DNA from 2 places in the Marvinbryantia sp. genome. Region 2 is predicted to be linked to the other one. Evidence: riboswitches for the same ligand, from Rfam matches in the RefSeq annotation. Region 2 holds a riboswitch; the other holds the start of a gene.
The links. Region 2 has a riboswitch for FMN ahead of ACLU9Q_RS00045 (ECF transporter S component). Riboswitches for the same ligand answer to the same signal wherever they lie in the genome.
Positions count from the first base shown of each region.

Region 1: linked by a shared signal. The riboswitch ahead of ACLU9Q_RS01435 (ECF transporter S component) and the one ahead of ACLU9Q_RS00045 (ECF transporter S component) in region 2 are both predicted to bind FMN.

Region 1 covers NZ_JBKXTT010000001.1:317,071-332,131, forward strand. Annotated here, with positions in the region: gene ACLU9Q_RS01395 (glycoside hydrolase family 3 protein) at 1-226, opposite strand, end outside; gene ACLU9Q_RS01400 (MerR family transcriptional regulator) at 525-1,346, shown strand; gene ACLU9Q_RS01405 (ATP-binding protein) at 1,386-2,723, opposite strand; gene ACLU9Q_RS01410 (LytR/AlgR family response regulator transcription factor) at 2,720-3,502, opposite strand; gene ACLU9Q_RS01415 (MFS transporter) at 3,615-5,189, opposite strand; gene ACLU9Q_RS01420 (glycoside hydrolase family 2 protein) at 5,232-7,160, opposite strand; gene ACLU9Q_RS01425 (glycoside hydrolase family 3 C-terminal domain-containing protein) at 7,217-10,273, opposite strand; gene ACLU9Q_RS01430 (hypothetical protein) at 10,899-11,333, shown strand; gene ACLU9Q_RS01435 (ECF transporter S component) at 11,618-12,265, opposite strand; FMN riboswitch at 12,415-12,532, opposite strand; gene nifJ (pyruvate:ferredoxin (flavodoxin) oxidoreductase) at 12,742-15,061, opposite strand, start outside.
Region 2 covers NZ_JBKXTT010000001.1:483-15,543, forward strand. Annotated here, with positions in the region: gene ispD (2-C-methyl-D-erythritol 4-phosphate cytidylyltransferase) at 1-235, opposite strand, end outside; gene tsaD (tRNA (adenosine(37)-N6)-threonylcarbamoyltransferase complex transferase subunit TsaD) at 237-1,265, opposite strand; gene ACLU9Q_RS00015 (ribonuclease Z) at 1,278-2,189, opposite strand; gene ACLU9Q_RS00020 (hypothetical protein) at 2,193-2,417, opposite strand; gene rimI (ribosomal protein S18-alanine N-acetyltransferase) at 2,512-2,946, opposite strand; gene tsaB (tRNA (adenosine(37)-N6)-threonylcarbamoyltransferase complex dimerization subunit type 1 TsaB) at 2,939-3,655, opposite strand; gene tsaE (tRNA (adenosine(37)-N6)-threonylcarbamoyltransferase complex ATPase subunit type 1 TsaE) at 3,636-4,073, opposite strand; gene ACLU9Q_RS00040 (YcxB family protein) at 4,075-4,575, opposite strand; gene ACLU9Q_RS00045 (ECF transporter S component) at 4,710-5,342, opposite strand; FMN riboswitch at 5,508-5,625, opposite strand; gene ACLU9Q_RS00050 (Tex family protein) at 5,743-7,893, opposite strand; gene ACLU9Q_RS00055 (cofactor-independent phosphoglycerate mutase) at 7,919-9,121, opposite strand; gene ACLU9Q_RS00060 (homoserine dehydrogenase) at 9,202-10,422, opposite strand; gene ACLU9Q_RS00065 (ACT domain-containing protein) at 10,446-10,886, opposite strand; gene ACLU9Q_RS00070 (TPM domain-containing protein) at 10,920-11,798, opposite strand; gene ACLU9Q_RS00075 (TFIIB-type zinc ribbon-containing protein) at 11,792-12,880, opposite strand; gene ACLU9Q_RS00080 (SPFH domain-containing protein) at 12,884-14,059, opposite strand; one part of gene prfB (peptide chain release factor 2) at 14,061-15,061, opposite strand, start outside.

The DNA.
Region 1 (15,061 bases), 320 kb from region 2:
CCTGCTGGATCACGCCAACAAGCGTCACGCCGATGGTCGGGCCGTCTGCATTCTCGTAGAATACCGGCGCCAAGTACTCAGTCGGGCACTCGACGCCCTCCTCCACCGTGTACGGCGCTGCAATGTACTCTGATGCGCTCTCTTCCGCGAAAGCCGTCGCCGTCAGAGATGCAGCCATCGCTGTTGCGGTCATCACGCTGACAGCTTTTTTCATGGTTCTCTTCATACACTTATCCTCCTTTTACCAATACTCACACGATTGGTTTATTTTTTCAATCATAGCATAATTTTGCACAAAAAAGAAGAGCACCCATTTTTCGGCACTCTTCTGATTTTCGACGCAAACCGATTTTATTTTCGCAAATTCACGATTTTCATCCGCAAATATTTTTTATTTTTGTGTACTATGCAATATCCGACGCAGACGCCTGCCCCGGTCTTTTTCATTTCCCGTTTTCCATTGACGAAACTATATTTTGTATTTATACTATAAGGTATACCATTATGGGAAGGTCAAGTATAAAATGGAAAAAACAGATAATTTATTTACGATCGGTGAATTCTCCCAGTTGACGGGCGTCAATGCCAAATCGCTGCGCTACTATGAGAAGATCGGCGTCCTGTCCCCTGTCTGGATCGATCCGGATAATTCCTACCGCTATTACACGCTCGCACAGGGCAGTCTGGTCCGCTCTATCCAACATTATGTGGAGGCTGGTGTTCCGCTTGAGCTTCTGCACAACTATATCGATCCGGCCACCCAGAGGATCCAGTTCCGTGAACAGATTGCCTACGGCATAGAGGCGGTGAAACAGAAAATAGAAAAGCTGGAACAGTTTCTTGAAAAATCAGAAATGCTCCAGCAAAAAATGTCCCGCTGCGAACGGCTCAGAAAAAGCAGCCTCCCCGTCTCTGAAGTTCTGCCCGAAAAGCACTATCTGCTGACACCGGCAGGCGACCGCATAACATATCGAAAATATGGAACGCTTTCAAAACGTTTCCTGCTGGATATCAAGCGTGAAGGACTAACAGCAGGCACTGAGATCGGTATCCTTTCCCGTCGTTCGGGCAACAGCTACCAAAATTATATTTTCGCAGATATTCAGCCGGAGGAGCGGGATATCAGAAACGATCGCCGCTATCTTCATCTGCCTAGGCAGCACTATCTTTCCACAGTGATCCCTTTCCCCGAAAATGGATCTGTGGAAAAATACTTCCCGGAAGAAAAACCGGATATCATTCTGCTGACATATCTTTTTACAGAGGATTTTGATTTTCGTAATCCGGAATACGAGCTTCGCTGGAGTGCTGATCCTCCGGAAGCAGCATATCACGATGCCCTTTAGGATACATTAACTTTCTCCAGACTATACCGTTGCTTCACCTTACTCCTCCGGCTCGATCCGCATGGATACCGTCAGCCGGAAGGTATTTCCCTCCGCCTCCACGGAAGCGTTTCCGCCGTGCTGCTGCGCGATCGCAATGATCGAGCGCAGCCCGAAGCCGTGGTGATGTTCTTCCTCCTTGGTGGTGATCGGAAGACCGTTTTCAAATTTCAGCTCATGCTCGAAATAATTTTCCACCACCAGGATCACCATATCGTCGCGTCTTGCCGCCCGCAGGGAGATAAACTTCTTCTCCGGATGCTCAACATGCTCCATTCCCTCCAGCGCATTGTCCATCGCATTTCCAAAGAGCGCATAGATTTCCATGTCCGTCAGGCAGTAAAAGAGCTTTCCATCCACAATGTAGGTAAAGCGCACGCCGTTCATGGAGCAGATGATATTTTTCTCCGTGAGCACCACGTCCAGGCTCTTGTTGCCGGAATCCACCACCGTATTAAATTCGTCGATGGAATCCCGCAGGCTGTCCAGGTACTTCTGGAACTGCCGCTGCCCCTCTGTCGATCGCAGCAGGTTGACGTAATGCTTCAGATCGTGACATTTAATCTGCAGCGACAGGATTCCCTCACGGCTGATCTCATAATAACGCTGCTTGCTGCTGATAAAATTCTGCATACTTAAGTTTTCGTGCTGCAGAAGCGACAGATACGCCATCAACATCAGCAAAATAAAGTTTACGACGCTGTACAGAAGCGCCGTGAGGAAAAACAACATTCCGGAATCTGTCAGCTTTTTCGGAAACAAAAGCTGATACATAAACTCCAGCAGCATCTGGCTGAGAAGAATGACAACAAATATGCACCTGATCGCTTTCAGAGGGAAGGAAACCTCGCGATGTACAAAATACTGATATACCTTCAGGCAGCACACCTCAATAAGCACATACAGCATATAGGACATGATCGACTGAAAGGGGCTTCCGCCTGTCCAGGTAGCGTCCGGACTGACCGGGATCGCCGAGATCAGCTTTACCGCATCCCACGATATCCGGTAGATCGTGAGCGCTATGATACTGTTAAAAATCGCCGCGTCGTTGGAAATATGATAGCAAAACCGGGCACAGAGAACAAACAGAAGGCTCAGCACCATAATATAAAAGCTGTAGCCGATGGCAACCAGCACTTTTGGGGACAGGACGACCTCCAGCGTGTAGCGCATACACCAGCTTGCCGCGCACAAAAGGGCGAAGCTCAGAAAGATGCGCGCACCAAAGGAACGCTTCTTTTCCGCCTTGTTCCACACGACCAGATGAATGAAAAAGATGATCCCGGAGGATATGCGCCAGTCTATCTCCCGGATCCACCAGACCGGCGTCATCATACGCTTTTCCCCAGGAAGTTAATGAAGCGCTGCTCTATCTCCTTCTGATGCGACTTTGAAATCTGCACACGCTCGTTGTTTACTTCCACAAAATCGCTTCCTACCCGTTTAATGTGGCGCATATTTACCAGATAGGAGCGGTTGCACTGGATAAAATTGCGGTCGTCCAGCTTTTTGCGCACTTCGCCCAGCCTGCCGCGCACCTTGTAATCACCCTGCTCGGTGTGGTAGATGAGGTCATGATCGTACACCTCCACAAAATAGATGCTGTTCGAGGGAATGCTCACGATGCCGTCCGAAGTTTTTAAGGCAAGCGTAACATTGGTGCTGTCGCTGATGCGCTTGATCGCCTTCTCCAGCACGCGGTCGATGGAAAACTGATCGATCGGCTTAATGATAAAGTCCATCGCGTCCACCTCGTAGCCGCGTATAGCAAACTGCGCCATATGCGTCACGAAAATAAGCTGCGCCTCCTTGTTGACAATGCGCAGAAATCTCGCCGCATCCAGCCCGTCCATCTCGCCCAGACGGATATCCAGGAATACGATATTATAAAGCTCCCGGCTGCGGATAAACTCCACACCGTCATAATACCGGTGGATCACGTGCTCCTCTCCCTTTGCATTAAAATAATGTTCCACACAGTCAACCAGTTCCTGCATTTCTTTCGTGTCATCGTCCACGACTGCAATCAGAAGCATCGCTCTTCCTCCCCCATTAATATCATAAAAACGACCGCCGAAGCGTATATCCGTCAGGATATCGCATTCAGCGGTCATTCCGCCACTTCTATACCCTATTATAATATAGAAGTGTCAATTTTACAAATGAGAAATCATACAAAATTGTACAAAATTATTGTTAAAAACTACTATTCGCGGCAGCTTTCCGTTAAGATTTAAATTCCGCCGGAACCTGATCGATGGTCTGATACATCTTCATCGCCTGCTCCATCGTCTTGCCGTCAGCGATCGCCGCTTTTCTTGCCGCGTTCACCGCCTGGATTTCCTTCATCTTCGGTCCGGTCAGCGTGTAGCCCTTCATCGCGATCAGCGTCGCGATCCATGCCAGCATCGGAATGATGCAGAACAGCACGATCACCACCCAGTTCATGCCGGGCGCATACGGCGTCTCTGCTGCCGGAAGGTCAGAAAGACCGATAAACGATACCGCAATCGCAACAACCGTGGTAGCGAGCGAAGAAACCAGCTTATCTACCAGACTGAACAGCGTACCCATGATACCCGGAATATATTTGCCGGAGCGGTACGTCTCGTAGTCCGAGCAGTCCGCAACCATCGGGATCGGCATATCTGCAGTAGAATAGTACGCTCCATAGCCGATGCCAAAGAATACGATAAACAGGATCGTGTACAGATTAATGGAAAGCCCATTCTCTCCCATAAGGGAAAGGTTGAATGCCGGGTCGCCCTGCCTCCAGAAGAGCAGCAGTACAAGCACGCCTACGTACATGATCAGCGCCAGGCGCACATATTTCTCCAGAGATGCCTTCTGCCCCTCCTTCTGAGAAGTACGGATCGTCAGCAGGAAGAACGGCGCCGAGCATGCATAGCCGAGCACCATCATCGGCAGATACAGTCCGTCGTAATCTCCCATCATACAGCCGTACAGCATACACAGTACGGACACGTTTGTGGCGATAGCGAGTGCCAGCTTACAGCCCGCACCGGCAACCATCAGACGCTGCATCGGCTTGTTGCCCTTGATAATTGCAATGTACTCGGAAACCTTTACCTTCTCGGCGTTTGCTCCGCCGATGCCGTAATACTTCGGCTGGTCCTTCTCCCAGATACCGATCACTGCCAGGATCGTCAGCACGATCGAGATCACGATGCCAAGCGGGGCGAGCACACGGTAAAATTCCGCCGTGTTGTAGTCGCCAACGTTGGAACGGATGATCGGTGCCAAGAACTGCATCGCGCCCATACCGATAAGGCTTCCAACCGTGTTAAACAGCGTAAACATCGGGCGCTGCTTCGGATCATTTGTCAGAACCGTCTGCCCGGAACGGGTGCAGGAGGTCTGGAAGGTATAACCGATCACCCAGATAAAATACAGCAGCACAAACAGCACATAGCGCAGCCACATCATAGATTCCGGGATCAGCGGGGTAAACAGATACAGCACCAGCACACTCGCCGCCATGACAAGGTTGCCGATGATCATAAACGGACGGAATTTGCCAAATTTGCCGCTGGTGCGGTCAATCAGCGCGCCAATGATCGGATCGGTGATTGCATCGCAGAGACGCATCGCCGTCACCATGATAGTCGCAAACGCCATCAACAGGCCGAGCACGCCGTTGCCGAACATCGCGATGTAGGAAAGCACTAACACAAAGTATACATTTGTCGCGCCGTTATTCAGCGGGAAAAGCACAAGCTGATACGCTTTCGCGCGGTTCATGCCGTCCTGCCCGGTCGTCTTTGCAGAATTATTACTCATTTCCACAGACTCCTTTCTTTTTTCTACAGCAGGATAAGCGCCTTATACCCAGTTGCTCTTCTGCCTGTTTTTATCCTTTTTCAGTTTATAGGACGGATTCGGGCTGCTCACCTTTCTGAGCACCGCCGTGTCGCGCAACTTGCCCGCGCGCACCTCCAGCTTGTTCACATCGGAAAGCGGAACCGTAAAGGTAACTACCTTATCCACATCCGCCTCACCCATTACCTTGCCGTTGTTGTACAGCTTCACATGCGGCTGGTTCGTGTAGATCTTCACCTTCGTCTCTGCACCCGTGCGGTCAGCCATGCGCTTCCCGGCGATATGCACGAACGGCTCGTCACTCCAGAACGCCTTGTATAAATAGAAGCTGTCCTTCTTCGTCTTGCGGTCGAAGGTCACAAGCCCTTTGTGGTTCATGCCCGGCTCGCCGCCCTGATCTCTCGCGTCGGCTGCGAAGTCAAACATATTCCACACGTAATTTGCCCACATATACGGATGCCGCTCAAAGCAGCGCAGCATAAATTCGTGATACTTCGCCTGATATTCCTCCGTGTGGTCACCGCGGCGCGGATGCTCCGAGTGAAGATTCGGCATACCCTCACAGCCGTACTCCGAGAAGCACAGGGAGCGCTTCGGGTACACCAGATGGAAGAAACTGATCCAGAGGTCGTTTAAAAACAGCCCCGGCACATACCAGCCAAGGTACAGATTCCAGCCCACGATATCCGTGATATGCGCCACCTTGTTGAACGGTCCGCACATCGCGTAGCAGGCAAGCGTCGTCAGACGCGTAGAATCCATCTCATGACAGAGATCATTCAGCACATGATGGTTGTCCAGCATGTCCTTCTTGTCCTTCGTTGAGATCGTGATCTCATTCGACACGCCCCAGCACACGATACAGGCATGGTGATAATTCTGAGTGATCAGCTCCTTCATCTGCGAGATCGTGTTTTCGCGTCCCTTCGGCAGATGCTCGGAAATATAGGGGATCTCCGCCCACACCACAAAGCCCATCTCATCACAGCGGTCGTAGAAATACTGGCTGTGCTGATAATGCGCAAGGCGGATGGAGGTGGCGCCCATCTCGCGGATCAGCTCCAGGTCCTCATCATGCTCAGCTTCTGTAATTGCATTGCCCAGACCTTTTCTGTCCTGGTGGCGCGATACGCCGCGCAGCGGATAGCAGCGGCCATTTAAGAAAAAGCCTTTGTCCTTATCCACATGGAATGCACGCACGCCGAAACGCAGGCGCACCTCATCGAGCACGATGCCGTCTTCCTTCAGCTCGACCACCGCCGTGTACAGGTACGGGTCCTTCACACCGTCCCAGCGGTGCGGCTTCTTCATCACGATCATCGCATTGCTTCCCGCGCCAGCCGCAGCCGGTTTCCCGGCAGCGTCCAGAATGGTGATCACCGTCTCCGCCTCCGGCGCGTTGTTCCAGCTCTCCACGGTTACCTTTGCGTCCTCTCCGTCCACAACCGGCGTGATCTTCACGCCCGGTCCGCCGAAGTGATCCATATCAAAATGCTTTTTATGAACCACGATGGTCTTTACATCGCGGTAAATGCCGCCGTAGAAGGTAAAGTCCGCCTTCTGCGGATACACGTGGTCATTCACACTGTTGTCCACCGCCACCTGCAGATCGTTTTCCGTCTGCAGAAGGTCTGTCACCTCCACGCGGAAGGTAGAATAGCCGCCGTCGTGATGACAGCAGGCGCGTCCGTTTAAGGTGACGTCCGCCGTCGCGTTCACGCCGTCAAATTCCAGATACACGCACTCCGTCTCCGGATCGAAGGAAGGCGCCGCAAAGGTGGTGGTGTAGGTGCAGGTACCGCGGTAATAATCGTTGCCGCCGTCCTGTCCGTCGATATTATTCCAGGTATGGGGAAGGCGGACGGTTGTAATTTTTTTGTCGGGGCCGGCAAACTGCCATTCCCGGTTCAGCAGACTCTCACGTCTTCTCATAGTCTCTTTCCTTTCTTTTCAGGGTCCGGGCAGAAACTGCCCGGACCTGTGCCGGATTACGCCTTCTTTTTCTTTTTGAAGCTAAAGCCTGCAATATCAAGGATCAGCCAGAGCGCGCTTAGCAGCGACAGCACTGCAAACACGTATGTCAGTGTCGTCAGCAGCGTGGACCACCACGGCGTCACATGCACGATCATCGTATCCGCGCTGATACCGTCCATACCGCGGGAGTGTACTACCGTGTACAGAATGCGGTGCGCAGATTCTCTCATCGCCTGTGCGATCTGTGCGTTCTCCTTGGAAGCTCCCGGAGCATAGTCTGCAAATTCAAAGCCAAGGTCGCTCGCCGCGCCCTCCACATTCGTTCCGCTCACGCCCGGATAGTTATCCGGGATATCGTTTCCTGCCAGAACCTCATGCGGCTTGGACATGTAGCTGCCGTCGTACATATCGGTTACTGCGAAGCCAGTCATACCGGCCTCACCGCGCAGCCATGCCGTCTGCAGGTTGTACATTGCGCCGGACCACATTGCGCCGAGACGGTTGAACGCCGTCATCACACACTTCGCATCCGAATTTACGATCGGAAGCTCGAATGCTCTTAAGTAAAGCTCACGCAGCGCCTGCTCATTGCACCAGGTACCGATACCCTGCCTCTGTTCCTCCTGATCATTCAGAACGAAATGCTTGTTGTAAACATATACGCCCTTTTCCTGGATCGCCGCCGTCTCAACACCTGCGATCAGACCGGTGAGGATACCGTCCTCAGAATAATACTCAAATACACGTCCTGCGTACGGTGTGCGGTGGATATTAAGGCCAGTGCCGTAGAAACCTGCATAGCCTGCCCACATAGCGTCCTCGCCGATCAGCGTGCCGACTTCCTCTACAAGCTGGTCGTTGAAGGTTGCCGCGATGATACCATTGCACGGATAGCAGGTACCCGTCTGATCCTTATCCGGGTCATTCGTCTGCGTTGCATAACCGTTCGGTCCGATGCTGTATGCCTGTGTCACACCGCTCGGTCCGTTGTGGTCGAGCGTTTCCGGTTTGCCGATTTCCTGTACCGCAACCGTCATACGAAGGCCAACCGCGCACAGCTTGCTGAGCTGGCTGTAGGTGAGCTGGTCGAGGAATTCCTCCCACTTCGCATCGCTGTACGGGATCGGATTGCCCGCATCGTCCTGCAGCATGTCGATTAACTGGTACTCTGTCTCCGTGGAACCCATCGTCGGCCAGTTTCCGTCGTTCTCCGGGATATCCGCATCGTCGAGCACAACGTCCGCTGCGATCTGATCCGTCATCGTCAGTTTCACATAATTCGTATTCCATCCCTCGTCATCGTCCGGGGTGAACATCATGGTCGTGCCCTCCCAGTCGCTGCGGGTGATATAGGTAACGGAGTTGTCGCCTCTGCCCTCGTAGCGGTTGATATCCGCGTCCGCAAACAGGCTGGTCACTTCGTTGCCGGTGCCGTATGCCGTCGCATAGGTCTCGCTGTCGAAATCATAGTCTACATCGTAAACCATGTCCGCATTGCCATCCTCTGTCATGCCGTCGGATACCTTTTTGCCCTTTGCAGCAAGAATGTTGTTTGCCGCAGCATGGGAGTTGTCCGCCGCCGTGAAGTAATACTTCCCTTCATCCAGAATGTAAACGCCGGTGCCGTATGCGTCATAAGAGGTAAGGAAGTACTCCGGTACCTCTACGGTAACGGTCTCGCTTGCGCCCGGTTCGAGCATCTGCGTCTTGCCGTAGCCAACCAGCTCTACCGCCGCCTTTTCAATCTGGTTTTCTTTGTCATAATCGGTGTACGGCTTCTGCGCATAAATCTGCACTGCCTTCTTACCAGCCACGTCGCCGGTGTTCGTCACGTTGACATTGATCGTGTAGGTCGTCTCCTGACCTTCGCCGCTCTTCGTCACTTCCATATCAGACATTTCAAATTCGGTGTAGCTTAAACCGTAGCCGAACGGATATGCCACAACCTCGTCATACTCGTAGTCGCCAACATTCTCCGTGCCGAGCACTACGTCCTCATAACGCGTCTCGGTGTAGCGATAACCGACATAAATGCCCTCCTGATATACAACATACATATTGTATACACGTCCGTGGGAACCAAAATCGTAACCGTCAGAGCCTTCATAGGTGTAGCTTCCAAAGTTTGCCATCGCCGGGTCAAGCAGGTTATCCACCCACCAGGTATCCGGGAGCGAACCGGACGGATTCACCGAACCGGAGAGGATATCAGCCACCGCATAAAGACCGGTCTGTCCGACAGAACCGATCCACAGCGCCGCGTCAACGCCGTAATCCTCTTCGTTGATGAACTCCGCGGAAATCGGGTTTGCGCTGTTGATCAGCACAACAATAGAGGAAATATCGCCTGCATCCTTCAGCTCCTTCAGCCCTTCCAGAATGGAGCGCTCGTTTTTGTTTAAAGTCAGATAATCGCCGTTTTTGCCGTCGTCGTGGTTTACGCTCTTGAGGTCGTTTGCCTCGCCGCCCACACGGCCAACCACAAAGATCGCGGTCTCGCCGTTGCCGAAGCTGCTTGCAGCGTCAGACTTATTGATGCTTTTCCAGGAAGCCTCGTTGATGTTTCCATCATCAAAATCGCGTCCGTATTCCTCCTCCAGGTACCAGTCGAGCAGGTCGCTGTTCACGACCGTAAAGCCGCCCTCTTCCATGACGTCCTTATAGGAAGGAGCGTCCGCGGAGGATACCGCGCCGGAGCCGGTACCGCCGTATACCGGGGAGATTGCCGTTGCACCAAAGAGGGATACGTCTGTTCCCTGCAGCGGCAGTGTGTTATTATCGTTTTTCAGCAGAACGGCGCCCTCGCCTTCCACCTCACGTACCTTTGCAAGTCCGGCAGCCTTTAAGTCGGCAACCGATGTAAATTCGCTGTCATAGTATCTTGCATAATCATTTTCGTCAACAGGACTTCCATCCTTTTTGACCATTTTGGATGTAGAAATACCCAGGAAAGAATTGATCTGTCCGGTAAACTCGCTTGCGACCGAGCTGCCGAAATACACGAGCACCAGCAAAACAACAAAGATGTTCGTTAAAACCTTCTTGAGCGTTCTTTTCTTTGAGGACCTCATATGCAGTCTCCTCTCTTTCTTGAAAATTGTGTGTGACTTAACCTTAACTCCGTATCTGCACGGCCTCCATGCGGGGAAGCTGCGCGCTGTTTTGCATAACCTTCGTCTTTTTTGCACCACACCGGATTCAGATGCGCGATTGACGCAGGGTATTTTTATACAAAACAAATACATATAGTTGTCCTTATTATAGGCATTTTTTCTGTTTTTGGGAAGTCTTATCTCCTGTCGTGTACGATTCCCGACGCGCCGCAATGTGACATCCTATTCATTCGCGTTCTTTTTCCTCGCACGAACCATTATTTTTGTCGTGGATTCTTTTTATCGAGTCGTAAAATGCCAAAAATGTATTTTCCGAAACCGTTTATTCATTTTCCGGCAATTTGACAGAAATCCTATTCCATGTCATAATTGTTTTTGACGATATGCGTGAGTTTTCTGCGGATTTTTCTGCACGGTATCCGGAAAATGCGGTTTTCGGACGGCTGCGGACAAATTCTGAGACGCGCATGAAAAATTTAAAAGAAGCACGTTCGCCTGTCCGTACACCGGCGCGCAGCGCGCCCGCTGCTCTCTTTTAAGCTGTATTCCTAATCTAAGAATCGAGAGGGAAAGGAGTTTTCTTATGACAAACACACAAAAAGCCCCCGTAAAAAAAGCGCTCGGCTTTTATGTCGGCATTATCGCCGCGGTTCTTTGCGCTGTATCCGCTTTTATGTACGGGACAAAATTCAGTTCTATCACATATAAGGAAAAAATTTATGATTCAAACATCTGCCTTCTTCTTGGTATCACCGCAGGCGTCGCTATCGTGATGCTGCTGATCAATAAGATCGCGGCATACGCTCCGGTAGTGCTCTGCGCAGGCAGCGGCATCGCATTTCTGATGTTCATCCGCATGATGATCTGGCCGATCTCCGATACCATTTACGGAATCGAGCCGTTCCAGCACATGAACGAGATTTACATCTGTGCGGCGCTCCTGGTACTCAGCTTCCTGTTTTCAGAGATCTCTCTGTATATGAAGAAGACAAAAGAAGCGAAGCCGAAGGCAGCTTAACAAACGCCAAATAACATCCTAAAAATATGCAGAAAAAGCTGACGCCTGTTGTCAGCTTTTTTTGTTGCTATGCATCCAAAGAACTCTGCCAGTGGCAACTCCTGCAGGTATGCATTCGGGGACTGCGCCGGGCGTTCTCCGGAATCCGCTCCGAAGTGCGGCAACCCGGCTTCCATGTATGCAGACATTCTTTATTACCGTAGTTACTGCTTCCCCGATAGATAAGAAAAAGCATACCATATACGGGCAGTGATTTTTTAGCTTTATCAGATTTTTTCTATATTTTAGAATATGCCATTAAGTGACAAAATCAGCAATATGCAAGTTATAATTATGAGGAAAGCAACTAATATCACACCAATATTTATGCGAGCTTTTTCCGTTGCCTTATTTTGTTCTACCAGACCGGAATATCTCAGTGCCGTAATAACAGGTTTGTAAAGAAGCATCGTAATAGCCGCATTTAGTCCTCCTTTGATGAAATTGAAAGGAAGAAATGCCGGAAGCAACAGTCTGACAACTTCTTCCCTTGGATAACCCATATAAATCGGAGTAATCAGATAATTCCAAAGCAGCATTACGCAGACCATACAGCCCCAACCGCAAAGAATTCCGATAATTGCGCCAGATAGTCTGTGTTTTCTTTTATAGATAAATGCTGCTGTACATGCAAAAGAACAGCTTGAAATAATATTCATTATAAATCCCAGAACACCGTTTTCACTAATTGTAAACATTTCTATTAATGACACGATAAACGCAATAACAAATGAAGTAAACGGACCAAAAATCAATCCGCTTATCGCTATAACAATATCTTTCGGGTCGTATTTCAGAAAAAGAATAAGTGGAATACGACCGGCAACTACTGCCACATATGCAATGGCACATAACATACCTACGGTTGAAATTTCTTTTGTTTTACGCTTCATTTTAATACCTCCTAAAAAATAACACCTAAAAGCAATAAAATGCCTTTAGGTGTTAATTTTTTCGGTGTATTGAGAACGTCATCAGAGCAAACCATAAATCAATCGACAGAAAAAGAGTGCATAAAAATAGGATTACCCTATCGTTTTCAACACACCTTCTTCAAATCCAGACTATACTGTCGGTTTTGGACTTTCACCAAATCAGCATTTTTTACGCTCGCGGACTTTACCGCCGATCGGGAATTTCACCCTGCCCTGAAGACATTATTACTATTCAGTTATTGTAGCTGATAATTGATTTATCAACTTTTACTAAGTATAGAACGCTTTTTCTCCATTGTCAATAATAATCTTTGACCTTTCCAAAGGAAAAAGGCAGAACGGCACAGCCTTTCGGCCATGCCGCCCTGCGGAATTAAAACTGCATTCTTATGGGTGTATGCGCATATGCGCCGGTCCCCATAAATTATCTGAATTTACTCTTTGTCTGCTGCATGCAGTCCAACCAGTTTGTTCAGATATGCATATCTTTCTTCGTTGCACTTCTGGTTCTTTGCGAAGAGTCTTGCAGCTCTTTCCGGATTAGCACGCTTCAGAGAATTGTAACGTACCTCGCCGTTGAGGAATTCTTCGTATCCGGTGTAATCCGGAGCCTTGGAATCCAGGGTGAACTTGTTCTCTGCCTGCGGATTGAAGCGGAACAGATGCCAGTAACCAGTCTTTACAGCCAGCTCTTCCTCGGTCTGAGCCTTGCTCATGCCCTTCTTGATACCATGGTTGATACACGGAGCGTAAGCGATGATCAGTGACGGTCCCGGATAAGCCTCTGCCTCTGCAAGAGCCTTAACGGTCTGGTTGTAATCAGCACCCATAGCGATCTGTGCTACGTATACATAGCCGTAGGACATAGCGATGGAAGCCATATCTTTCTTCTTCACTTCTTTACCTGCAGCAGCGAACTGTGCGATAGCACCCGGCTGTGTAGCCTTGGAAGCCTGTCCGCCTGTGTTGGAGTAAACCTCGGTATCGAATACCATTACGTTGATGTCCATGCCGCTTGCAAGAACGTGGTCAACGCCGCCGAATCCGATATCGTATGCCCATCCGTCGCCGCCGAAGATCCACTGAGATTTCTTAGCGAGGAAGTCTTTGTTCTTCAGAACCTCCTGGCAGTCGTCGCATCCGCATGCCTCGCATGCTGCAACAAGCTTGTCAGTAGCTACGCTGTTTGCGCCGCCTACGCTGAAGGTATCCAGCCATTCCTGTGCAGCAGCCTTTACGTCTTCGCCGCAGCAGTCGCAGTCAAGCAGAGCCTGTACCTTTACTTTCAGGCCGTCACGGAGCGCTTTCTGAGCCAGCAGCATACCATAACCGAATTCTGCGTTATCCTCGAACAGAGAGTTGGACCATGCCGGACCCTGTCCCTTAGCGTTTACAGTGTACGGTGTGGACGGTGAAGAGTTACCCCAGATAGAGGAGCATCCTGTTGCGTTTGCAACATACATTCTGTCACCGAACAGCTGGGTGATCAGTTTTGCATACGGTGTCTCGCCACAGCCTGCGCATGCGCCAGAGAATTCAAGCAGCGGCTGTTTAAACTGAGAACCTTTTACGGTATTTTCTTTGAATTTCTCTACAACATCTGTCTTGATCGGCAGCTCTACGCCGTAGTCGAAGTACTTCTGGCTTGCTGCGTTTGCTTCCATGTTTTCCATGGTGAGCGCCTTTGCACCCTTCTTGCCCGGGCAGACATTTGCGCAGGAGCCGCATCCGGTACAGTCATAAGCGGATACTACCATAGCGAACTTGTAGCCAGCCATACCAGTCATCGGCAGAGTCTTCATGCCTTCCGGAGCTGCAGCCGCTTCCTCTTCTGTCAGAGCGATCGGACGGATAACAGCGTGCGGGCAGACATAAGAACATCTGTTACACTGGATACAGTTTTCCGGATTCCAAACCGGGATATCTACTGCGATGCCGCGCTTCTCGAATGCAGCAGCGCCGGACGGTGTGGAACCATCCACGTAATCCTTGAATGCAGATACCGGCAGGTTGTTTCCTTCCTGTGCGTTTACAGCGTGCTGTACGGTATTTACGAAATCAACAACATCCTGTCTCTTTCCGGTAACATCCTTTGCGATGATATCTTCCTCTGCAGCATCCTTCCAGCTTTCCGGAACGGTGATCTCAACAACCTGCTTTGCGCCGGCGTCGATCGCATCGTAGTTCATCTGAACGATCGCGTCACCCTTACGTCCGTAGGTAGCCTTTGCAGCAGCCTTCATGAGGTCGATTGCCTGCTCCTCCGGAATGATGTTCGCCAGTTTGAAGAATGCGGACTGCAGAACAGTGTTGATACGCTGTCCAAGACCAATCTCCTTACCGATCTTAATACCATCAATTACATAGAATTTGATGTTGTGGTTTGCGATAAAGCTCTTAACCTGTCCCGGAAGATGCTTCTCGATACCTTCCATATCCCACGGGCAGTTCAGAAGGAATGTACCGCCGTCTACCAGCTCCTGTACCATGTTGTACTTACGTACATAGGACGGGTTGTGGCATGCAACGAAGTTTGCCTTATGAATAAGGTAGGTAGATTTAATCGGCTTCTTACCAAAACGAAGGTGGGACATTGTAACACCGCCGGACTTCTTGGAGTCATAATCGAAGTAAGCCTGTGCGTACATATCGGTGTTGTCGCCGATGATCTTGATGGAGTTCTTATTAGCACCTACGGTACCGTCTGCGCCCAGACCCCAGAATTTGCAGTTGATGGTTCCTTCCGGTGTGGTA
Region 2 (15,061 bases):
TTCTGTTTACTTTCTGAAACCCGTATTTCTCCACAATCTGTTCCCGGCAAAAGGCAATATCCCTTTCCCCGCTAACCAGCACGATCTCGTCAATAAACGGGCACTGTTCAAACGCCTGAAGAGAATACCAGATCACAGGCTTTTCCTTTATCATAAGATACTGCTTCGCCGTTTCGCAGTTCATCCGCTTTCCACGCCCTGCTGAAAGCACGATCGCCACATTCTTTTCCGTCATCTTACCGCTCCCCAAGCTTCAAATTCGGAACCGCGTTCAAATCAAGGCCGCTGCGTGTTCCATTGATATACTCATAATAAGCCGCAGCTCCAATCATAGCTGCATTGTCGGTGCATAAGATCGGCGACGGATAGTAGAATTGGATATGATTCTTCTCACACGCCTGCTGCATCGCCCCGCGCAGAGCGGAATTTGACGCCACTCCGCCCGCGATCGCCAGCTTATCAAAGCCGTATTCTTTTACCGCCATCATCGCATGCTCCACCAGCACCTCTACCACCGCCTTCTGAAAAGAAGCGGCGACATCCGCCTGACAGATTTCCTCCCCGCGCATCCGGCAGCCGTTCAGATAATTCAGCACTGCTGATTTCAGCCCGCTGAAGCTGAAATCATACGGTGCCTCCGCCACATGCGCTTTTGGGAATGCGATCGCGTCTGCATTTCCTTCTTTTGCCAGCTTATCGATCTTCGGTCCGCCCGGATAACCAAGTCCGATCGCGCGCGCCACCTTGTCAAACGCCTCTCCGGCGGCGTCGTCGCGCGTTCTTCCAAGGATACGGTACTTCCCGTAATCCTCCACGATCACAAGATGCGTATGACCGCCGGATACCACAAGACAGGGAAACGGCGGCTCCAATTCCTTATTTTCAATAAAATTAGCGGAGATATGCCCTTCAATATGATGCACACCCACCAGCGGCAGATTTTTTGCATAGCTGATCGCCTTCGCCTCGGCAACTCCCACCAGAAGCGCACCGACAAGCCCCGGTCCGTAGGTCACGCCGATCGCATCGAGATCATCCAGCGTAACGTGCGCGCTCTGGAGTGCCTCCTCAATCACCTGATTAATCTTTTCAATATGTTTGCGGGAGGCAATCTCCGGCACAACGCCCCCGTAAAGCTTATGCAGCTCGATCTGCGACGATATGATATTCGACAGCACCTCCCTGCCGTTCTTCACTACCGCCGCCGCCGTCTCGTCGCAGGAGCTTTCTATCGCAAGTATGAGAATATCCTTTTCCTCTTTCATGAAACCAACCTCTTATTCTTCCTCAAACAACAGCTCAACTGTCTTTCCGTCTTTTCCCGGGTACGTCGCCGGAAATATCTTGCGCGCAGTGTCCAAAAATTCCTCCGGTCTCGCAAGCGACGGGCTGTAGTGTGTAAGCCACATTTCCTTCACCTGTGCTTCCTTTGCAAGATGAGCCGCCTCTTTGAATGTCATATGCTTATACTCGATGGCCTTCTGCTCCTTGCCAGGTTCCCCGTACATCCCCTCGCAGATAAACAGATCGGCACCTGCCGCATGCTCCACAATGGATTTCGTCGGTCTGGTATCCGTACAATATGCGACCTTTAAGCCTTTTCTGTTTTTTCCAAGCACCATATCCGGCGTGAAGGTCCTGCCGTCTTCCGTCAGTGTCTCCCCCTTCTGCAGCCGGTTCCAGAACTTCATCGGGATCTCCTGTGCCTTTGCGCGCTCTACGTCGAATTTACCGGCGCGATCGATCTCCAGGCAGTACCCATAACACAGCACATTATGGTTCACACGGTAAGCCGTTATCCGGCAGCCGTTTATCTCAAAAGCCTCCTCCGGATGCGTTATCTCCTTAAATATAATCGAAAACGGCAGCTCCGGCGCAATGACGCGCAGCGCGTTTACCACCCGCTCCAGCCCCTTCGGGCCAATGAGCGTGAGCGGTTCCGTGCGCTCCGCATTTCCCATGCTGAGCAGAAGTCCCGGCAGCCCGCTGATATGATCGCCGTGATAATGCGTAAAGCAAATGACGTCTATCGGCTTAAAGCTCCAGCCCTTTTCCTTAATCGCAATCTGTGTTCCCTCTCCGCAGTCGATCAACATACTGCTTCCGTTGTACCGCACCATCAGCGAAGTCAGCCAGCGGTATGGCAGCGGCATCATCCCGCCGCATCCAAGCAAGCACACATCCAACATCTTTTACAGCATCTCCTTTAGCTCCGTCTCCGTAACCGGAATCTGAAACCGGCGAAGGAGCGCGTCCCAGCACGCCTCGCACAGATCAAATTCCTGCACTGTTCCATCTTTTTTTGAAAAATATCCCCAGGCTTTCTTCACAGAAGCAAAGTCCTCCATGGGCATGTCCTGTTTCTGTTCTATTTTTTTGCCGCACATATTGCAGCGGATTTCCATTTCGCTTTTCATCTGATATCCTCCTCTGATCTCTGCCGTTCTTTTGCCAGCATCCTTCAAAAGAATTATACCGGACGAGCCGCTTCTTTCCCATAGTGAATTGCTGTCAGCGCTTCCACATAATAACGGCATCCTCCGCCGGTTTTTCATAAAAATTCCTGCGGATTCCGCAATTTACAAAGCCCAGCTTTTCATAGAGTGCGATCGCGCCTGCATTGCTGCGCCGCACCTCCAGCGTAAACGCTGTGACGCCGCGCGCCGCGCCCCTTTTTATAAGCTCCGCCAGCATTGTCTCCGCCACGCCCCGGCGCCGACAGCTCTCCTTCACCGCCACGTTGGTAATATCCGCCTCGTCAAACGACTGCAGAAATCCGCAGTAGCCGGCAATCTTCCCGTCAAGCCGCGCCGTCAGATACAGCGTATCCTTCGACTGCAGGGATGCAGCAAACCCGTTTTCAGACCAGGGCTGCGAAAAAATACTTTTTTCAATCGCGGCGACCTCCGCCAGATCCTCCATCTGCATTCCGGCAATCTCAATCATGCGCTTTCTCCGCCTTCTTTTCCGCGCGCTCCCGCTCCGCCTGCGAGAGCCGCAGGTAATCCGGCTGATGCTCCGCCGCCGTCTGCAGTTTTCCCTGACGCGCATAGATCATTCCAAGAGCCGCCACCGCTCCCGCGCGCTGTTTGTTTAAGTGCGCCGGCGCATAGCTGTGTTTTACCGTCACGCACTGCTCCAGAAGGTCGCGGTACACCGGAACGCCATCGCCAAGGAAGATCACCTCCCGTCCCATCCGGTTCAGCTTCTGCGCAAGCTCCTCCACTCCCACAGCCATCTGTCCCTCCAGTGTCTGCATTTCCTCGCCATAAAACGCATAAATACCAGTGTACACCTGGTTTCTGCGTGCATCCATCAGCGGGCAGATCCGTTTGTCGGTGCCCCAGAGATTGTACGCAAGCGCCTCCACAGTCGGCACGGCAATCAGCGGCGTCCCAAGTGCAAGTCCAAGCCCCTTTGCTGTCGCCGAGCCAATGCGAAGCCCTGTAAACGAACCCGGCCCCGCTGCAACCGCGATCGCATCGATCGTCTTTAAATCAAGCTCCGTCATGCGGACGATCTCGTCCAGCATCGGCAGCAGCGTCTGCGAATGTGTTTTTTTATAGTTTACGGTATATTCCGCCAGAAGCCTGTCGTCCTCCACCACGGCCACGGACGCTACCAGCCCCGAGCTGTCAATTCCCAGAATTCTCATATGTTACCTCAATCCTCCGATAATCAAATCCCTTTTCCAGATCCTTTTCGATACGTATCCAGACCGTATTTTCCGGCATCAGCTCCCCGATCAGATCCGCCCATTCCACCAGGCAGACGCCCTCTCCGAAAAAGCAATCCTCATACCCGATCTCCTCCATCTCCTCGGGATCAGCGATACGGTAGACGTCAAAATGGTACAGTGGAAGCCTTCCCTCCTCATAGATCTGCACGATAGTGAAGGTAGGACTGCTCACCGGCTCTTCTATGCCAAGCCCCGCTGCCATTCCCTTTGTAAAGACCGTTTTTCCCGTTCCGAGATCGCCGAGCAGCGCAAAAATCTGCCCCGGCGCCGCCTGCTCTCCAAGCCGTCTGCCCGCGTCAAAGGTCTCCTGCTCACTCCATGTTTCCAGTATCATTTTACTCTCCAACCTTAATCTTCTCTGCTTTTACATGCTTCCTGATCAATCCAAGCACCACGGTAATCTGACTTCCCATGCTCTCCCGCGGCAGGATAGAGCAATAGCGCTTTCCCGTGTACAATAAGAGACTGTTCTTTGTCTCCTTCACACTTAAAATCTGCTCCCAGGTGATATGCGCCTCGTTCTCCTCCTGTGTGCTGGTGATTCCCTCGTCGCTTACCACGTAAGTAAGCGGCTTTTGAAATACCGGGCTTAGCTTTGCCTGCTTCGCCGCGCGAAAATACAGCATCACCGGCTGCAGCGGAAGCAGATACACCGTAAACAGCAGATAAACCGCCGTCATCGCCCCGGAAACATCCCCGAAGGTGACAATCGCAAGAATCAGCGTCCCGATGCCAAACAGAATACTAAAAATGCCGGAAAAGCTGTGGTACGTGTGGAAAAGCTGAAAATCAAATAAAATTTTCGGCGTCATTTTCACTTCAAATTCTGCACTCATACGCAATACCTCTTTTCAAACGAAAAAAACAGTATGTTATAACACGTAGCATTATAACACACTGTTTTCGCTCTTACAACCTTGATTTGCACAGGGTTTTGTGTCCCCTTGATTTGCACAGGGTTTTGTGTCTTTTACACCGTCTGTCCCTTGAGGATCGGACTGATGTATTTGTATAAAAGCAGCGTAACGACGGATACCGCGATGCCTTTGATGATATTAAACGGCGCCACTGCCAGGATCACAAAGGTACCGAGACCTGTGATCGCCGGATTCACCGCCGTGCCCATTCCCACCAACGCATCGATCGGCATTCCAAATGCCTTGCTGTACGCCGGAAGCAGCACATACGCATTGATAAAGCAGCCCGCGATCGTCATAAACAGGGTGCCCGCCGCCATACCGATGATCGCGTTCTTTTTGCTCTTCTTCCGCTTGTAGATGATTCCTGCCGGGACCACCAGCGCGCAGCCGATAAGATAATTGGCGATATCGCCCACAAATGCTGTATTAGTGCCCTTGATCACAAGCTTCAGCAGGTTTTTCACCAGCTCGATCAGCGCGCCCGCTACCGGTCCAAGCGCAAAGCTGCCGATCATCACCGGCACCTCGCTTAAATCAATCTCGTAGAAGCTCGGCGCAAACCAAAGCGGGAATTCAAACAGCTGCAAAATCATTGCTACTGCCCCCAGCATTGCGATCACGACCATGTTGCGAATGTTGCTCTTTGCGGCAGATGCCGCCACTGTGTTTGTGTTACTGCTCATGTTTCTTCCTCTCCTTTTCTTTTTTGCTTGATCCGGAAAGCTTCGAAAATATTTTCCGCAGAAGCCAAAAAATCCGGCAGAGCGCAGCCTGCTGCGGAATTTTGACTGCAGAAAAAACCCCGGATAAATTAATCCGGGGTAAATTTACGCACAGTAAAAACTATGTTCCATCTTCTCTCATCCAGACTATACTGTCGGTATTGGAATTGCACCAATTCAGCCGCCGAAGCGGGTCGCGGACTATACCGCCGGTAGGGAATCTCACCCTGCCCCGAAGATTTCCTTTTCAATTAGTGGTATTATAAACCCTTGCAGGATATTATGCAAGCATTTTTTCACGCCGCACGAAAAGGTGAAGATTGTAACACGAAAAGGTGTTTGAGGCTGACGTGAACGGTACCTAAAGCTTCATCGTAAGCTGTATCCGCTTTCGCGCAACATCCACGCTCAATACCTTTACCTCCACGATATCGCCGACGCTGACTGCCTCCAGCGGGTGTTTGATGAATTTTTTGTCGGTAATCTGGGAGATATGGACGAGTCCGTCCTGGTGGACGCCGATGTCCACGAACACGCCGAAGTCGATAACATTGCGCACGGTTCCTTTTAGGATCATGCCGGGCTTCAGGTCCTTCATGTCCAGTACGTCGGTGCGCAGGATCGGCTTTGGCATCTCGTCACGCGGGTCGCGTGCCGGCTTTTCCAGCTCCTTTACGATATCGCGCAGAGTGATCTCGCCGACACCAAGCTCCGCAGAAAGCTTTTTGTAGTCGCGCACCTTCTTCGAAAGACCGCCCAGTTTTCTCGCCGCGACGTCCTCCAGTGTATAACCAAGCTTTTCGAGGAGCTGCTGTGCCGCCGGGTATGTCTCCGGGTGCACGCTGGTGCCGTCCAGCGGATTTTTCCCACCGGATATGCGCAGGAAGCCCGCGCACTGCTCAAATGCCTTCGGACCGAGCTTGCCCACCTTTAAAAGCTGCTTCCGATCGGTAAATCTGCCATTTTCCTCACGGTACGCCACAATGTTTTTCGCGATCGTCTTCGTGATACCGGAAACGTATTCCAAAAGCGAGGCGGAGGCGGTATTCAGATCCACGCCCACCTTATTTACGCAATCCTCAACGACGCCCTCCAGCGTCTCGCCGAGCTTTTTCTGATTCATATCGTGCTGGTACTGTCCGACGCCGATGGACTTCGGGTCAATTTTTACCAGCTCCGCCAGCGGGTCCTGGACGCGCCTTGCGATGGACGCGGCGCTGCGCTGCCCGACATCAAAATTCGGAAATTCCTCCGTCGCCAGCTTGCTCGCAGAATAGACGGAGGCGCCCGCCTCGTTCGTGATCACATACTGTACCGGAACCGGTATCTCTTTTAAAAGCTCCACAATGATCTGCTCGGATTCGCGGGACGCCGTGCCGTTTCCAAGAGAGATCAGTGTGACATGATATTTGCTGATCAGACGCTTTAACGTATCCTTCGCCGCACGGATCTTCTGCTCGTTTGTCGGGGCGGTCGGGTAGATCACCGTCGTGTCAAGCACCTTCCCGGTGGCGTCGACTACCGCAAGCTTACAGCCCGTGCGGAACGCCGGGTCCCAGCCGAGCACAACCTGTCCGGCGATCGGCGGCTGCATCAGAAGCTGGGTGAGATTCTTTCCGAATACGGAGATCGCGCCATCCTCCGCCTTCTCCGTAAGCGCGCTGCGAACCTCGCGCTCGATCGCAGGCGCGATCAGACGCTTGTAGCTGTCTGCAACCGTCTCCTTCAAAACCGGCGTCGTCACCGGATTGTCGCGGGTGATGACCTTTTTCTCCAGGAAGCGCAGAATTTTCTCCTCCGGCGCCTCCAGCTTCACATTAAGAATCTTTTCCTTTTCACCGCGATTGATCGCGAGAATGCGGTGTCCGGCAAGCTTTGGCACCGGTTCCGAAAACTGATAATACATCTCGTAAACCGACTCCACGCCTTCTTCCTTCGCGGACGCCGTCAAAAGCCCTTCTTTTTCTGTCATCTCACGGATGCGGATGCGATAATCGGCTTCATCGGAGATGTTTTCAGCGATGATATCCATCGCGCCCTGCACCGCTTCCTCTGCCGTATTTACTTCCTTTTCCGGATCGATAAACGGCTGTGCCTCCTGCTCCAGCGTCTTTGCCGTCCGCTGCAGCAGCAGAATATTCGCAAGTCCTTCCAGTCCCTTTTCCTTCGCAATCGTCGCGCGCGTGCGCCGCTTCGGGCGGTACGGACGGTACAGATCGTCCACCACCACCAGCGTCTCCGCCGCCAGAATCTGCTTTTTCAATTCCTCCGTAAGCTTTCCCTGCTCCTCAATACTGGAGAGCACCTGTTCCTTTTTCTCCTCCAGATTGCGCAGATAGGTGAGGCGTTCAAATAATTTGCGGAGCTGCTCATCGTCCAGCGTGCCGGTCGCCTCTTTCCGGTAACGGGCGATAAAGGGGATCGTGTTTCCCTCATCGATCAGTTTTACCGCCGCCTCTGTCTGCCAGACGGCGACGCCAAGCTCCTCCGCAAGTTTTTTATTGATATCCATGCGTTTCTAAACTCCTGCTGTTTTGTCAGTTGGCACCCAGAAGATACTGCATCATCTCGTGCCCTTTTGCCATATAATTTCCGCTCGCCTTCGCTTCCCGCTCGTTGTATTTCCAGGATTCCCGCCGCGGCGCCGTGCTGTCAAAAAGCAGATACGGAACCGGATCGGAGGTGTGCGTGCGCACACGGATCGGCGTCGGATGATCCGGAAGTACCAGCAGCCGGAACGCCTCCCCGGACGCCATCATCTGCTCGTAAACCGGTTTTACCACCTGCTCATCCAGATACTCGATGGACTGGATCTTACGCTCCACACTTCCCTGGTGCCCCATCTCATCCGGCGCCTCCACATGGATGTAAGCAAAATCATAGCCGTCCTTCAGCACCGCGTCCACCGCCGCCTGTGCTTTGCCCAGATAATTTGTGTGCAGGCCGCCGTTCGCGCCCTCCACGGAAATATTTTTCATACCTGCGCCGACCGCGATACCCTTTAAAAGATCGACTGCGGAGATCATCACGCCTTTTTTATGATATTTTTCTTCAAATGAGGTAAGGGCAGGCTTTGTGCCGGCACCCCAGAACCAGCAGCTGTTTGCCGGGTTCAGCCCCCGTTTTTTGCGTTCCACATTGATCGGATGGTCTGCCAGGATATCATAGCTCTTCTTCTGCATTTCGCGAAGAACCACATCCTGCGGCAGGTATTCCCCGATGCGCTGCGTCAGGATATCGTGCGGCTGTGAAAGCGGGACCACCGCGCCGTTTTCCCAGATCAGACAGTGACGGTAGCTGGTGCCGACATAAAAATGATAGCCGTCCCTCTCCAGCTCCTGCTGCACCGCATGCAGCAGCACCGCCGCGTCCTCCGTAGAAATCTCCCCGGAGCTGTGGTCGATCATGATTTTCTCCTCGTAAGGCTCCTCCTCGGACAGCGTGACGATATTGCAGCGAAGCGCAACATCCGTGTCCTTCATCGGCACCCCGATACTGAGTGCCTCCAGCGGAGAACGCCCGGAATAATAAATCTTCGGGTCATATCCCATCACGGAGAGGTTTGCCGTGTCACTTCCCGGCTTCATTCCCTCCGGGATCGTATGCAGAAGTCCGATCTCCGACTGCACGGCAAGCGCATCCATAGCCGGCGTCTTTGCATATTCCAGCGGTGTCTTTCCCTCCAGGGCGTCGATCGGCTCATCCGCCATGCCGTCACCCAAAACTACGATATATTTCATACGATTCCTCTTCTTTCCTGTATTCTCTTTGACCAGATCCAAAGGATCTTCTTTATATAGCCGTCCGCAGTTTTCCGCGCTTACATGTGGCGGATACGGATGCGGTTGATCACGCTGCCAAGTCGCTCTGCCCTCGCCGCATATTCCGCCTCCGTCATAACACTGGTCGTAAAGCCAAATTCTTCTCTCAGATCCGGAAGCTGTATAAACTGTACGCTTCCGAAAATTTCCTCCACACGTGCGCGCTCCGTCTCCAGTTTTCCTTCCGCGCGCACAAAGAAACGCCGCTGGGAATTGCTGATATCGGTCAGCTCCAGCTTGCGGCTGCTCCAGAACGCCATAATGCTGCGGTGCAGATGCTTTGCCTCGTCGATGACGTCGGAGACAACGGCGCTCGCCGTCGGCAGCTTGCCTGCCCCGCGCCCGTAAAACATTGCGTCGCCAAGAACATTCCCATGCACAAAAATTGCATTAAACACGCCGTTTACGCTGTACAGCGGATCATCGGGATCCACCAGCGCCGGGGCAACCATCGCGTAAAAGCTCTCACCGACCTTTTTGCTGAAGCCCAGCAGCTTGATCGCCTTGCCCATCTCTTTTGCATATCGGAAATCCATCGCCGTGATATTCGTGATTCCCTCGGTATAAATATCTTCAAAATCTACCTGACGTCCAAATGCAAGCGAGGAAAGGATCGCGATTTTGCGGCAGGCATCGTACCCTTCCACATCCGCCGCCGGGTTGCGCTCCGCATAGCCCTTCTCCTGCGCCTCCTTCAGCACATCGGCATACTCGCGCCCCTCAGTCGCCATCTTGGTCAGCATATAGTTTGTCGTTCCGTTTAAGATCCCGGCGATCTCGTCGATCTCATCTGCCGTCAGCGAAGAATTTAAGGGACGGATGATCGGGATGCCGCCTCCGCAGCTCGCCTCAAACAAATAGTTGATATTCCGCTCCTTCGCCATCTCCAGAAGCTCCGCGCCATGCTTCGCCACCAGCTCCTTGTTGGATGTGCAGACGCTCTTGCCGGCAAGCAGCGACTGCTTTGTAAAGGTATATGCCGGCTCCAGACCGCCCATTACCTCCACCACGATTTTGATTTCCGGATCATTCAAAATGATATTAAAGTCGTGTACGATCTTTTCCTGGATCGGGTCGCCCTCAAAGTCGCGCAGATCCAGCACGTACTTGATGTTGATCTCCTCCCCGGCTTTTTTGTTGATACTGCTGTGGTTCGTGTTGATAACCTCCACGACGCCAGAGCCCACGGTGCCGTATCCCAGTACTGCAATGTTGATCATAATGTCCTCCTCCTGATTTTTGTTTATTCCCGGCCGAGAATCTTCAGATAATGGATGCCCGGCAGATTTTCTATTTTCGCAAACATTTCCATGGTGTCCCCCGTGATCGGCAGAATATCAATGCCCAGCGTGAGCGAGGCAATGCCATTGATGGGGATGGTCTGATGGATGGTCAGAACGTTTGCCTTAAAGCCCGCAATAATATTTAAAACCTCCGACAGCAGCCCCGGCTCGTCATCCATCTGAAGAATAAAGGTGATATTCTTCCCCTTGGTGTTTTCGTGAAACGGGAAAATATCGTCCTTGTATTTATAAAACGAGCTGCGGCTGATGCCCACAGCCTCCGCCGCATCCTGCACGGTAGCTGCGCGCTCCGACTCCAGCAGGCGCTTCGCCTCTACCACCTTCAGAAGCACCTCCGGAACCGCCCTTTCCTTTACCACGTAATACTGATGCTGTACCATAACGCCTCCTTTGCCCTTCTTCTGCTGTCCGTCTTAAAAGCTCCTTCCGTGTCCGCCGCCGAAGGTTCCTCCTCCGCCGGAGGTATGTGTGGAGCTGCGCCCGGCGGAAGAGCCGCCCGAACCGCCATCCGGCGGCGGATCTCTCGGGATCCGTCTGTGCGTCACAAACTGGTTGACCAGACGGTCCTCCTTTCCCGTTATGCGGATATCGGCATTCTGCCCGATGGAATACTCATATTGTTCGACCCTGCGGTATCTCCGATACAGAAAGAAGCAGGCAAAGGAAGCGCAAAGCACAGCGATCCCCGCCGCAAGCAGCCAGTCACTTAAGGAAATGCTGCGATGACGCACGATCCGCCCTGTTTCTGTGTCGTATGTATACTGATTATCCGGGATGCCCTTTTTCATATAGGCAGCCGTCTGCTCAAGCATAGCGATCATCGCCTCGCCGTAATCGCCCTCCGACGCATACTCATAGCCAGCGTCATAAATGCGCTCTTCGCGCGCGTCGGTGATATAGAGGATCATCTCCCCGTTCGTCACCAGGTTCAGCTCACGGTTGTCGAGATCAATGAGGAGCACGATCCCGCCTCTTTTTCCGTTGGAATCATACCCGCCGCTCTCATAAAAATATTCCGCCGCATCACGTGAGGAGCGCCCATTCGCATCGTCTAACGTGAGCATCAGAAAATTCATATCGTATGTCTCCTCCAGTTCCTCCGCCAGCTCAGAGAGCCGGTTTGTCTCTGAAGTGGAAAACAGATCCGCAATATCAAAGACATGCTCGGATGCCTGCGCACAAACGGCGCTGCCCGCAAACAGCAGACACACGACGGCAAGCAGGCAGAAACGCTGCAGCGCACGAAGCCTTTCCGTATATTTATCGTATGTAACCGTCCGTCTCTCTACCATAAGAAGTACCCTCCCATCAGCAGAAGCAGAAACAGCGGCAGGAAAATGCCGAGAAACAGCATCGCCATGCGCCCCTTATCAAGCGGAAGCACACCGCAGACCTTTCGCGTCTGTCCGTTCATCGCATAATAATAAAGCTTTCCGTCCGCTCCCTTATAGGTCAGCACCCACACCGGCAAAAGCAGATATTTCCAGCTTTCCTCTCGCATTCTGACGTTTGTGTCGCGCGTCCGCGTCGTCATATAGCCGGACACGCTGGCGCGCATCATCTTTTCCGCATAATCCCGGACCTCTCCTTTGAGTCCCTCCGACAGCTCCGACTTTTCAATATCGCGCTTTTCCGCAAGAAAACCGGACAGATAGCCCATCGAAAACTTCTTCGCCTCTTCTATCCGAAACGGCTGCACCGCCTCCACAAGCTGCCTGTTTTCCTTATTGAGCGCGTCGCGCGTCAGATTTCGGAAATCAAGCTCTGCGGTCCGCTCCACATCAAAAACCTTCGTCTCCGTGTACTCCAGATCGCCCATCCGCCAGACGCGCACCTGATCCCCATTTCCATTCCACTGCCCCTTTGCCGAGCAGGAATAGACCCAGAACGGGAAATAGACGCCGCTGATCTTCTCGATCTGCTCCTTGCAGAAGAAATCCCGCGGGACAAATTTTTTGCTGCGGACATATTTTAAAAAGCTGTCCACTGCCTCCTTTTTGTCCACCGCAAAGGGAATCACAAGATCTGGCTCGTACTCTCCTGAGAGCTTCCCCTGCAGCACGACCGGATTGTGGCAGTAATAGCAGAAGGTCGCCGCCGTCGTGGCGTCCGTGACGATTTCCGCGCCGCAGCTTGGGCAGGCATATACGACTGCTCCCTGCTCCTCGCCGCTGCCCTGCGAAGCCTCCTGCGCACGCTGCCTGGAATGCATATGCGGCGCTTCGTTTTTTTCCCTGGATGCCTGCGGATTTGCCGCCTCTAACTCCTCCTGGGAGAAAAGGGAGATACAGTATTCACATTTATATTTCTGCGACGACGAATCAAAGCGCAGATCGCCGCCGCAGTTTGGACACTTATAACTGATCGCAGACATAGGCTATGCACGCGGCTTTCCGCACTGGCTGCAGAAGTTTCCGTTGTTCACGGCTCCGCAGGAACAGGTCCACGCGCCTGCCTGCGGCGCAGGTCTGCCGCAATTTGAGCAGAATCTGCCGGTATTCGCCGCCCCGCAGGAGCAGGTCCATGCCGCGCCGCCTGGCATCTGCGCATTTTGCTGCATCTGCTGCATATTCGCCTGGGACGCCTGACCGACGAAGCCGCCCGCCGCGTTCATTCCCATGCCCATTCCCATAAACCCGGCAGCGGCGCCGTTCGGGTTGGAACCGGCCGCCTGCATACCGGCGGCGACCGCCGACTGCACATAGCCCTGGCGGATATTGGGATCGCCCATCATCGCGCCCTGATTGCGCATGTTGATGAGCCGCTGGGATTCCTCGTCGTAGGAAATGCTGGCAATGCCGACCGCCTGGATCTGCATTCCGCGCGTTTTGGTCCAGCTTTCATCGAGGACGTCCGCCATATATCTTCCAAGCTCGGAAGCCTTCGAGGAGACATAGGAAATACGGATGCCCTCCGCCGACATCCGGTTGATCGCCGTCTGCAGCGCCTCTAAAAATTCAGCGAGATACTGGGCATTGATATCCTCGATCTGCACCTGACGGGCATTCCTCGGAACCGCCTCCGCATAGAATTTCAGCGGGTCGGTAATTTTTATGGAATAAGTGCCGTGCGCGCGCAGAAACAGCTCGGCATTGTAGAAGCTGTCGAAATAATTGACCGCATTGCGCGTGCCGAATTTGATTCCCTTGATTTCCTGCAGATTAATGTAGTAAACCTTTTGCGCCACCGGCGTCGTGCCGCCGTATTTCAGACGCGCGAAGGATTCCTGCAGGGCATCGTCAAACTGTCCGTTGAACATGGACGGCAGCGAAGAATTATTTACCGTATAATATCCCGGCTCCGCTGTGTAATCGATGATCCTGCCGCCGTCCGTCAGGATCATAAACTGATTATCGTAAACGTGAATCACAGAGCCGTCGGAAATGGTGTCCGGCGTTCCCCGGCGGTTGCTGCCGCGGCGCACCATCACGCCCTGGGTAAGTACGGTGCCTTCCCCCATCTCACCCGGCTCAACGACCTCCAGGAACTGATCGTTCACCGCTGAATTGATGGTGTTTTTTACTGTACCGATCGCCGTTCTGATAATTCCCATATTATACCTCCTCCTGTTTTGTTCCGAGCGCGATCCATTTCAGATACGCATTGATAAACAAATCAATATTTCCATCCATTACGCTGTCCACGTTTCCGGATTCCGCATTGGTGCGGTGATCCTTCACCATCGTGTAGGGCTGCATAACGTAGGAGCGGATCTGGTTGCCCCAGCCGATCTCCTTCACCTCTCCGCGGATGCCGGAAACCTTCTCCGCGTTCTCCTGCTGCTTTAAAAGATAAAGCTTCGCTTTGAGCATCTGCATCGCCTTATCCTTATTCTGAAACTGTGAGCGCTCATTCTGGCACTGCACCACGATATTCGTGGGCAGATGCGTGATACGGATCGCCGAGGATGTCTTGTTGATATGCTGTCCGCCGGCGCCGCTGGAGCGGTAGGTGTCGATGCGCAGATCCTCGTCGCGGATCTCAATGTCAAGATCCTCCTCAATATCCGGCATGACATCGCAGGACACAAACGAGGTCTGCCGCTTACCCGCCGCGTTGAACGGCGAGATCCGTACCAGGCGGTGTACGCCCTTCTCGGATTTCAGGTAACCGTAGGCATTTTCCCCGCGCACCTCGAAGGTGACGGATTTAATGCCAGCCTCCTCCCCGTCCAGATAGTCGAGCACCTCCACGCTGTAGCCCTTTTTGTCCGCCCAGCGCGTGTACATGCGATAGAGCATTCCCGCCCAGTCGCAGGACTCGGTACCGCCCGCGCCCGCGTGAAGCGTCACGATCGCATCGTCCCTGTCGTACTCCCCGGACAGCAGCGTGCGGATACGGATATCGTCAAATGTCGTGATAAAGGAATCCAGCGTCTCCTGGATCTCCGGGATCAGCGAGGCGTCGTTTTCCTCATTCGCCATCTCGATCAGCGTCTCAATCTCCTCATACTGCTCCTGCAGCACGGCGTAGGTCTCCACGTCGTCCTTGAGCGACTTTAATGTTTTCATAGATTCCTGCGAACTTTCCGGATCGTCCCAGAAATCGGGCTCCT